One region of the Caulobacter sp. genome, then DNA from elsewhere that is predicted to be linked to it. Evidence: predicted binding sites of a transcription regulator. Region 1 holds the regulator's gene; the other holds the start of a gene.
What was found. Region 1 encodes LexA, which represses DNA repair genes until DNA is damaged. Its sites were predicted from a motif close to ATGTTCNCNANNTGTTCT; they were not measured.
Positions count from the first base shown of each region.

Region 2: the regulator LexA is predicted to act here: its motif matches at 2,647-2,664, upstream of ACQY9P_RS20720 (ATP-dependent helicase).

Region 1 covers NZ_OZ257139.1:3,930,602-3,935,253, forward strand. The annotation lists gene trpC (indole-3-glycerol phosphate synthase TrpC) at 1-239, shown strand, start outside; gene ACQY9P_RS18330 (lysophospholipid acyltransferase family protein) at 368-931, shown strand; gene lepB (signal peptidase I) at 1,004-1,825, shown strand; gene ACQY9P_RS18340 (hypothetical protein) at 1,839-2,090, opposite strand; gene lexA (transcriptional repressor LexA) at 2,236-2,946, shown strand; gene mfd (transcription-repair coupling factor) at 3,141-4,652, opposite strand, start outside.
Region 2 covers NZ_OZ257139.1:4,397,210-4,401,861, forward strand. The annotation lists gene ACQY9P_RS20685 (glutathione S-transferase family protein) at 1-25, opposite strand, end outside; gene ACQY9P_RS20690 (glutathione S-transferase family protein) at 167-751, shown strand; gene ACQY9P_RS20695 (DUF6807 family protein) at 751-1,677, shown strand; gene ACQY9P_RS20700 (DUF4169 family protein) at 1,680-1,856, shown strand; gene ACQY9P_RS20705 (ribbon-helix-helix domain-containing protein) at 1,923-2,144, shown strand; gene ACQY9P_RS20710 (hypothetical protein) at 2,141-2,353, opposite strand; gene ACQY9P_RS20715 (hypothetical protein) at 2,364-2,555, opposite strand; gene ACQY9P_RS20720 (ATP-dependent helicase) at 2,665-4,652, shown strand, end outside.

The sequences.
Region 1 (4,652 bases):
GCGCGACCCTGGTGGGCATCAACAACCGCGACCTCAAGAGCTTCATCGTGGATCTGGCCGTCACCGAGCGTCTGGCCGCCCAGGCCCCCAAGGACGCCCTGCTGGTCACCGAAAGCGGCATTTTCGTCCACGAGGACGTGGTGCGCATGGAAGCGGCCGGCGCGACGGCGATGCTCGTGGGCGAAAGCCTGATGCGGCAGAAAGACGTCACCGCCGCCACCAAGGCGTTGCTGGGCTAGGACCAAACCCCAAGACACTGCGGCGAAGTGGACTCTGGCGCTTTCGATGCCAGCCCCTCACGCTGCGCATCAAGACATCACGCCGTGTTCGGCACGGACGCGATCGCGCCGAGGGAGGCGGTAGAAGAATGGGTTGGATCGCCCGACTGGTGAAATGGTGTCTGGTCGCGTTCTTCAAACGCGAGGGGTGGGCCATAGAGGGCTCGGCCCCGGCTGTCCGAAAGTTCGTCGTGATCGCGGCTCCCCATACCAGCAACTGGGACTTCGTCTATTTCCTGGGCGCGGTGGACGCCCTGAACCTCAACCTCAGCTTCATGGGCAAGGCGTCGCTGTTTCGCTGGCCTTTCGCGAGGGTGATGCGCGATCTGGGCGGCGTTCCTGTCGACCGGTCCCGCTCACGCGACACGGTTCAGGCGATGGTCGAGGAATTCGCCCGACGCGACGAATTCATGCTGACGATCGCGCCCGAGGGCACGCGCGGCAAGGCGCGGCAATGGAAGACCGGGTTCTATAACATCGCGCTCAAGGCCGGCGTGCCGATGGTGTGCGCGATGATGGATTATCGACGCAAGGTGGTCACCCTGGGCCCGCCGATCATGCCGTCGGGCGACTATGACAAGGACATGGCCCAGATCGCCGTCTTCTACCGCGCCTGTACGCCCAGGCATCCGGAACTGGCCACCAGGCTCTAGCCGGCCGCGCCATGATTTGGTCAAGCTGCCACCGGTATCCTGCCCCCCACCATGCTGCGCGGAGGGGATGACGTGAGCGAGACTGAAGGCAAGACAGGCTGGCGGTATTGGCTGTTCGATACGGCCAAGACGTTCGCCCTGGTGTTCGCCGTGATGCTGATCCCGCGAACCGTGCTGTGCCAGCCCTTCACGATTCCTTCGGGTTCGATGGAGCCCACCCTGCAGGTCGGCGACTATCTGCTGGTCTCGAAATATCCCTATGGCTGGAGCCGCCACTCGGCCCCGCTCAGCCCTCCCCTGGGCAAGGGGCGCCTGCTGGGTCATGCGCCCGAACGCGGCGACATCGTGGTCTTCAAGAAGCCCGGAGACGCTCGCACCGATATCATCAAGCGCCTGGTCGGACTGCCGGGTGACCGGCTGCAGGTGGTGGGCGGGGTGTTGCGGATCAACGGCAAGCCCGTTCGGCGCCAGGCGCTGTCGGACACGCTCGAGCAAGGTCCCTACGGCGAGACGATGCGCGTCAACCGGTTCGTCGAGACCCTGCCCAACGGCAAGACCTTCGTGACCAACAGCTATGGCCGCGACACCGCCGCCGGCAACACCGGCGTCTATGTGGTCCCCGCCAACTGCTACTTCATGATGGGCGACAATCGCGACAACTCGCTCGACAGTCGTTTCGACCCGGGCGCGGCGCCCGCCGGCGAGTCTTCGTGCCCGTGGAACAGTGAACTGGATCGCTATCTGTCGGCCGAAACAGGCATGGGTTTCGTGCCGTTCGACAATCTGGTGGGACGGGCCGAGATGGTGCTGTTCTCGCGCCAGCCCGGCGTGGGCCTGCGCCTGGACCGGACCTTACGCAGCCTGACCGCAACCGCGAATCGGTCGGCGAGCTGAGCGCGAATCGGCCTCAGCCCTGGGCCGCCGCCGCCGTCCTGAACGATTCGACGTTCGCGGGCGGCGCGATCTTGCGGCCCATCGTCCAGTTGGACTGGACCCGAACCTTGGGGTTTGGGGCTGACCAGACTTCGCCCGTTCCGTCGATCGCCACCACCCAGATCAGATGATGTTCCTGACCGTAGTCGATGACCGCAAAGGCAAATCCGCTGCCCTTGCCTTCGACGAGGACGGGAAGGGTCGGATTCAGTTGTGTGAAACTCATGGGAAGCCCGCCTCTCCAAGCACCGGGCCTGATCAACGGCGTGGACGCCCCTGCGTTCCAAAGTCGATAACTTGACATTAAGGAAGAACGCCTAGAGAACATTCGCAAGGTTTGCGGTTTGTTCCGCGTCTTCATCGAGGTCGAGATGCTCACGCGCAAGCAGCACGAGCTGCTGATGTTCATCCATGAACGCATCAAGGAGAGCGGTGTCTCGCCCTCTTTCGACGAGATGAAGGAGGCTCTGGACCTCGCATCGAAGTCGGGCATCCACCGCCTGATCACGGCCCTGGAAGAGCGCGGCTTCATCCGTCGCCTGGCCCACCGGGCCCGGGCGCTGGAGGTGGTGAAGCTGCCGCAGCAGGCCACGACCGCCTCGCCGCCCAAGGGGCGCGGGACCTTCAAGCCGCAGGTGGTCGAAGGCGGCGGTGGCGCATCGCCATCGACCGGCGCGGCCGCGTCGGCCCCGGCCAATGACAGCCGCGATTTGCCGATCTTGGGCAAGATCGCCGCCGGCACGCCGATCGACGCCATCCAGCACGAACGCGACCGCCTGCCGGTGCCGGAAAGCATGCTCGGCGGCGGTGAGCACTATGTGCTCGAGGTGCAGGGCGACTCGATGATCGAGGCCGGCATCCTCGACGGCGACTATGTGATCATCAAAAAGGGCGACACCGCCACGTCCGGCGAGATCGTCGTCGCGCTGGTTGGCGAGGAAGCCACCCTCAAGCGCCTGCGCAAGAAAGGCGGCTCGATCGCCCTGGAAGCCGCGAACCCGAAGTACGAGACCCGGATCTTTGGTCCGGATCAGGTCGAGGTGCAGGGCAAGCTGGTGGGGCTTATTCGGCGCTACCACTAGACGCCGCGCACGTTTGCGAGATTGAGGGCCGCTCCGGTTGGGGCGGCCTTTTTCGTTGGGTGCAGCGCACTCGCCCCCTCCGCGCCTGCGGCGCTCCTCCCCCGTAGGGGGAAGATGAGGGGCGCGGTTCATCTTCCCCCTCCGGGGGAAGACGATCGCGAAGCGATCCGTAGGGGGCAAGTGGCCCGGAGTCCCTACTCCTTAGCGATCCGCGCCAGATGCCCCAGGATCTTCTCGGCAGCATCCAGTCGCTGGGCCGGGGTGTCCCACTCGCCCTTGATCACCACCTTCTGGTCGGGGCGCACCTTCCAGACCAGACTGTTCTTGGCCACGTACTGCATCAGCCCCAGCGGGTTGGCGTAGGTGTCATTGCGGAAGCTGGCCACGGCGCCCTTGGGCCCGACATCGATCTTGGCGACATTGGCTTCGCGGCACAGGCCCTTGATGGCGACCACCTTGAGCAGGCTGTCGGTCTCGGGCGGCAGCGGGCCGAAGCGGTCGATCAGTTCGGCGGCCAGGGCTTCGCGATCGGCCGACTTCTCGGCTTCCGACAGGCGGCGGTACAGCGACAGACGCACATTGAGGTCCGGCACGTATTCGTCCGGAATCATCACGGCCGCGCCGGTGTTGATCTGCGGTGACCAGCCGCGATCTTCCAGCAGGGCCTCGGCGCCCTGGCGTTGGCGTAGCTCGGCGACGGCGTCTTCCAGCATCTGCTGGTACAGCTCGACGCCGATCTCCTTGATGTGGCCGCTCTGCTCGTCGCCCAGCAGGTTGCCGCCGCCGCGCTGGTCCAGGTCGTGGCTGGCCAGCTGGAAACCGGCCCCCAGGCTGTCCAGCGACTGCAGCACCTGCAGGCGCTTCTCGGCCGACTGGGTGATGGTCTTCTCGTTGGGCGTGGTCAGATAGGCATAGGCCCGGGCCTTGGACCGGCCGACCCGCCCGCGGATCTGATACAGCTGGGCCAGACCGAACATGTCGGCGCGGTGGACGATCAGGGTATTGGCCGACGGGATGTCCAGGCCGCTCTCGACGATGGTCGTGGCGAGCAGCACGTCGTACTGGCCCTCGTAGAAGGCCGTCATCACGTCTTCCAGCTGGGTCGGGGCCATCTGGCCGTGGCCGACCACATATTTGACCTCGGGCACCTGGGTGCGGAGGAACTTCTCGATCTCCTCCAGGTCCTTGATGCGCGGCACCACGTAATAGGCCTGGCCGCCGCGATACTTCTCGCGCAGCAGGGCCTCGCGAAGCGTCACGGGGTCGAACGGGCTGATATAGGTGCGCACCGCCAGGCGATCGACCGGCGGGGTGGCGATGATAGACATCTCACGGATACCGCTGAGCGCCATCTGCAGGGTGCGTGGGATCGGCGTCGCGGTCAGGGTCAGCATGTGCACGTCGGCGCGAAGCTCTTTCAGCTTCTCCTTGTGCTTGACCCCGAAGTGCTGCTCCTCGTCGACGATCACCAGGCCCAGGTCCTTGAACGAGACCTGCTTGGACAGGATGGCGTGGGTGCCGACCACGATCTCCAGCTGACCATTGGCCAGGCCCTCGCGGGTCTCGGCGGCTTCCTTGCCGGTGACCAGCCGCGACAGGCGCGTGACCTTGACCGGCCAGCCCTGGAAGCGGTCCTTGAAGGTCTTGTAGTGCTGGCGGGCCAACAAGGTGGTCGGGCAAACGATGGCCACCTGCTTGCCGCTCAT
Region 2 (4,652 bases), 470 kb from region 1:
TGGGGGAACCATAGAGCCTGTACACGCAAGACCTCCGCCGGGTTGGAATGGCGCGATAGGCGGGTGGTTCTCCCACCCGGTCAAGCCTGGCTTTTGCCAAGCGCCAGACACTCTTGCCCGGAGCCTTTGTTCCGGTTACGTTCGCGCCAGGATAGAGGAGACGTCGATGCTCACCCTGGTGCACGCCCCCCGTTCGCGCTCGACGCGGTTCCTCTGGCTGCTGGAAGAACTGGGCGCGCCGTACGAAGTCATGACGGTCGATGTCTATCGTTCCAACACCCGGACAGGCGCTCGCGATCCGCGCAATCCGCATCCGCACGGCCAGGTGCCCGCCCTACTGGATGACGGCGTGCTGATCACAGAGTCGGCGGCCATCGCGCTCTACCTGACCGACAAGTTCCCGGCCAACGGCCTTGGCCCCACGGTCGGCGATCCCCTGCGCGGGCCGTATCTGTCCTGGCTGGCCTATTATGCGGGCGTGCTGGAGCCGGCCGTCGTCAACCTGTGGAAGCAGCGGCAGGACGACGAAGACAAGGCGATGTATCAGGCCATGGACGACCGGCTGCGCACCACGCTTGAGGCCTCGCCCTGGCTGCTGGGCGACACCTTCTCGGCCGCGGACATGCTGTTTGTCAGCCTGCTGCAATTCGCCCGTCAGATGCTGCCGCCCCATGCCGTCTATGACGACTGGCTGGCGCGCGCCAACGCCCGCCCCGCCCTGGCGCGGGCCCTGGCCAGGGACGACGCCTGATGGCGCGCCTGATCGGTTTCGCCGCTGCCCTGGCCCTGCTGGCGACGGCCACTGGGGTTCGGGCCGATCCCGCCATCGGCGCCCGGGTCGACGCCGTGCTGGCCGATGACGCCGTGACTATCACGGAGGCGGGCAAGACCGTGCTGGTCTACCGCACCAAGTCGCTGGACCCCGCCAACGAGCCTGGGCGGCTGAACTATGTCCATCCGCTGTATGCGCCCGACGGCACGGTGCTGACTGAAGACAAGCCCGCCGATCACCTGCACCAGCGCGGGGCCTTCTGGAGCTGGCATCAGGTGCAGGTGAACGGCAAGGCCGTCGCCGATGGCTGGTTCATGAAGGGTCTGACCTTTCATGTGCGCGAAACACGCTTCAAGGGCGACGCCCAGGGCGGCGGAGCCCTCACCGTCAATGCCGACTGGATCGTCAATTCCGGTCCGGAACTGGAGTATGTGGCGCGCGAGACCACGCGCGTTCATGTCTATCCGCTAAAGGATGGCGCGCGGCGCATAGACTTCGACACCCTCATCACGTCGCGGGTCGACGCCCTGGGCCTGGGCGGCAGCGACGACGCCAAGGGCTATGGCGGCTTCTCGATCCGCCTGATCCGCCCCGATCGCCTGACCTTCGCCTCGGGCGGCAAGACCGTCACGCCGACGGACACGGCGCTCGAAGCCGGCAATTCGATGGGCTTTGCCTGGTCCGCCGAGCCCGGATCGCCGGCCTGGACGGTGGGGCTCAGCTGTCGGGCCAATGACCAGCCGATCAAGACCTGGATCCTGCGCAAGGCGCTGTCGATGCAGAACTGCGTCTTCCCCGGCCGCGCGCCTTATGTGATCAAGAAGGATGAAACGCTGCGTCTGCGGGAGACCCTGGTCATCCGGGCCGCGACGCCGCCCAAACCGCAGCCCCCGAAGAAGCCCTGATCATGGCCGAGATCCTGAACCTCAACCGAGCCCGCAAGGCCAAGGCCAGGACCGAGGACAAGACCCGCGCCGCCGAGAACCGCGCCAAGCACGGCCGCAGCAAGGTCGACAAGGCGCTGGACGCCGCGCGCGCCGACAAGCTGCGCCGCGCGCTGGACGGCGCCAAGCGCGAGGATTGACGCGAAGGCCGCCACAACGGCAGAGCTAACCGCGCGCCAGTGTCACCAAGGAGCCGATCGCGTCGCATGGGCAGTCTGAAGAAGCGCTCCGTCAATCTGGCCGGCCACGCCACGTCCCTGGCGCTTGAACTGGAATTCTGGGACGTCCTGGACCGGGCGGCCACGGAAGACGCCGTCAGTCTGGCGGCCCTGATCCAGCGGATCGACAGCGGGCGCGGCGAGCGCCCCCTGGCCTCGGCCTGCCGGGTCTTTGCGCTTCAACGTGTGATGGATACCCCGTCAGCCTAGCGTGGGCGCGGCGAGATCGGCAAAGGCGAAGGCTCGGGGTTGGGGACCGATCGCGACGGAATGGCGGGCGCCCGGAACTGAAGCGCCGGCGGAACCCCCACCGCCCCGCCCATCTGCCAGGCCATCCACAGGGTCAGAACCACCGCGACGACGGCCACGCCGGCCATCCAGGCGCCGGCTCTCGAAGGATGCGGATGGGCCTGTTTCATCGGTTCGGCCTCAGCTTCCCGGAGGCTTTGGCGGGTCGGGCATTTTCGGCGCCGAGGCCGAGACATTGACGTCGATCGACTTCTTCTGCGTGAAGCCGCCCGAATAGACGACGAACGCGATCACAGCGACGACGACGACCAGCGCCCCGACAATGAAGGCCAGGCCGCTGTTGCCGCCGCTGTTGCTCGTACCTTCGGCCATGCGGGCCTCCCGTGATTGATGTGCCGGATCAACGGCGCGCCGCGCTCGCGGTTCCGCAATCGCCGTCTCGGGGGCTTAAGCCGCCGAACCTTTGTGCTACATATGTTCCATGTCTTCAGGCTTCGACTCGCGCCCTCCTCAGGGCGACCTCCCCTCCCCGCGCATCTCCGACCTCGCAAGGCCTCAGGCGCCGGGCGGCGGCAGCGGTGGCGCGCCGAACTATCTGGAGGGACTGAACCCCGAACAGCGGGCTGCGGTCGAGACCACGGAAGGCCCAGTCCTGGTCCTGGCCGGGGCCGGAACGGGCAAGACGCGCGTCCTGACCACCCGCCTGGCGCACATCCTGTCGACCGGCCGGGCCCGTCCCTGGGAACTGCTGGCGGTGACCTTCACCAACAAGGCCGCCCGCGAGATGCGCGAGCGGATCACCCACATCATCGGCGCCGAGGCCGAAGGCCTGCGCTGGCTGGGCACATTCCACTCGGTGGCCGCCCAGATCCTGCGGCGCCATTCCGAGCTGGTGGGCCTGAAGTCCAGCTACACCATCATCGACAACGACGATCAGGAGCGCCTGCTCAAGCAACTGATCGAGGCCGAGAACATCGACGCCAAGCGCTGGACGCCCAAGATCCTGGCCGGGATGATCGACAACTGGAAGAACAAGGGCTGGACGCCCGACCGGGTGCCGCCCGCCGACGGCTCCGAGTTCGCGGCGGGCAAGGGCATTACGCTCTACCGCCAGTATCAGGAGCGGCTGCGCATCCTGAACGCCTGTGATTTCGGCGACCTGCTGCTGCACAACATCACGATCTTCACCAGCCACCCGGACGTGCTGACCGACTACCAGACCCGCTTCAAATATGTGCTGGTCGACGAGTACCAGGACACCAACATCGCTCAGTATCTGTGGCTGCGCCTGCTGGCCCAGGGCCGGCAGAACGTGTGCTGCGTGGGCGACGACGACCAGTCGATCTATGGCTGGCGCGGGGCCGAGGTGGACAACATCCTGCGGTTCGAGCGCGACTTTCCGGGCGCCAAGGTCGTCAAGCTGGAGCGCAACTATCGCTCGACCGAGCATATCCTGGCCGCGGCGTCCGGCCTGATCACCGCCAACAAGGACCGCCTGGGCAAGACCTTGTGGACCGAGGCGACCGGCGGCGAAAAGGTCAAGGTCAGCGGCGTCTGGGACGGCGAGGCCGAAAGCCGGATGGTCGCCGACGAGATCGAGAAGGCCAAGCGCGCCGGCCGCAAATACACCCAGATGGCCATCCTGGTTCGGGCCAGCTTCCAGATGCGCGCCTTCGAAGAGCGCTTCGTGATGCTGCAGATCCCCTACAAGGTGGTCGGCGGTCCGCGCTTCTTCGAACGGGCCGAGATCCGCGACGCCCACGCCTATCTGCGCCTGATCCAGTCGCCCGACGATGATCTGGCCTTCGAGCGCATCGTCAACACCCCCAAGCGCGGCATCGGCGACACCTCGGTGCAGAAGCTGCTGCACATCGCCCGGGCCGAGAGCCTGTCGGCGGTGGAGTCGGCCCGCGTGCTGGTCGGCAGCGACGAGCTTCCGGCCCGCACCCGCACGGCGCTCAGCAATTTCCTGCGCGACCTGGATCGCTGGCGGGCCTTGGCCCAGACCATGCCGCACCAACGGGTGCTGGAAGCGGTGCTGGAGGAGAGCGGCTATACCGACGCCCTTCGCCTCGACAAGGGCCCCACCAGCCAGACCCGGCTGGAAAACCTGAAGGAACTTGTTCAGTCGATGAGCGCCTTCGACACGCTGGAAAGCTATCTGGAGCACGTGTCGCTGGTCATGGACCTGGACAAGGGCTCCAGCGACGACTCCGTCTGGATCATGACCCTGCACTCTGCCAAGGGCCTGGAATTCCCGCTGGTCTTCCTGCCGGGCTGGGAGGAAGGCGTCTTCCCCAGCCAGCGCAGCATGGACGACAAAGGGACCAAGGGCCTCGAGGAAGAGCGTCGCCTGGCCTATGTGGGCATCACCCGGGCCCGCGAGGAAGCCCGGATCAGCTTCGTGGCCAACCGGCAGGTCTATGGCCGCTGGACCAGCCAACTGCCCAGCCGCTTCGTCGATGAACT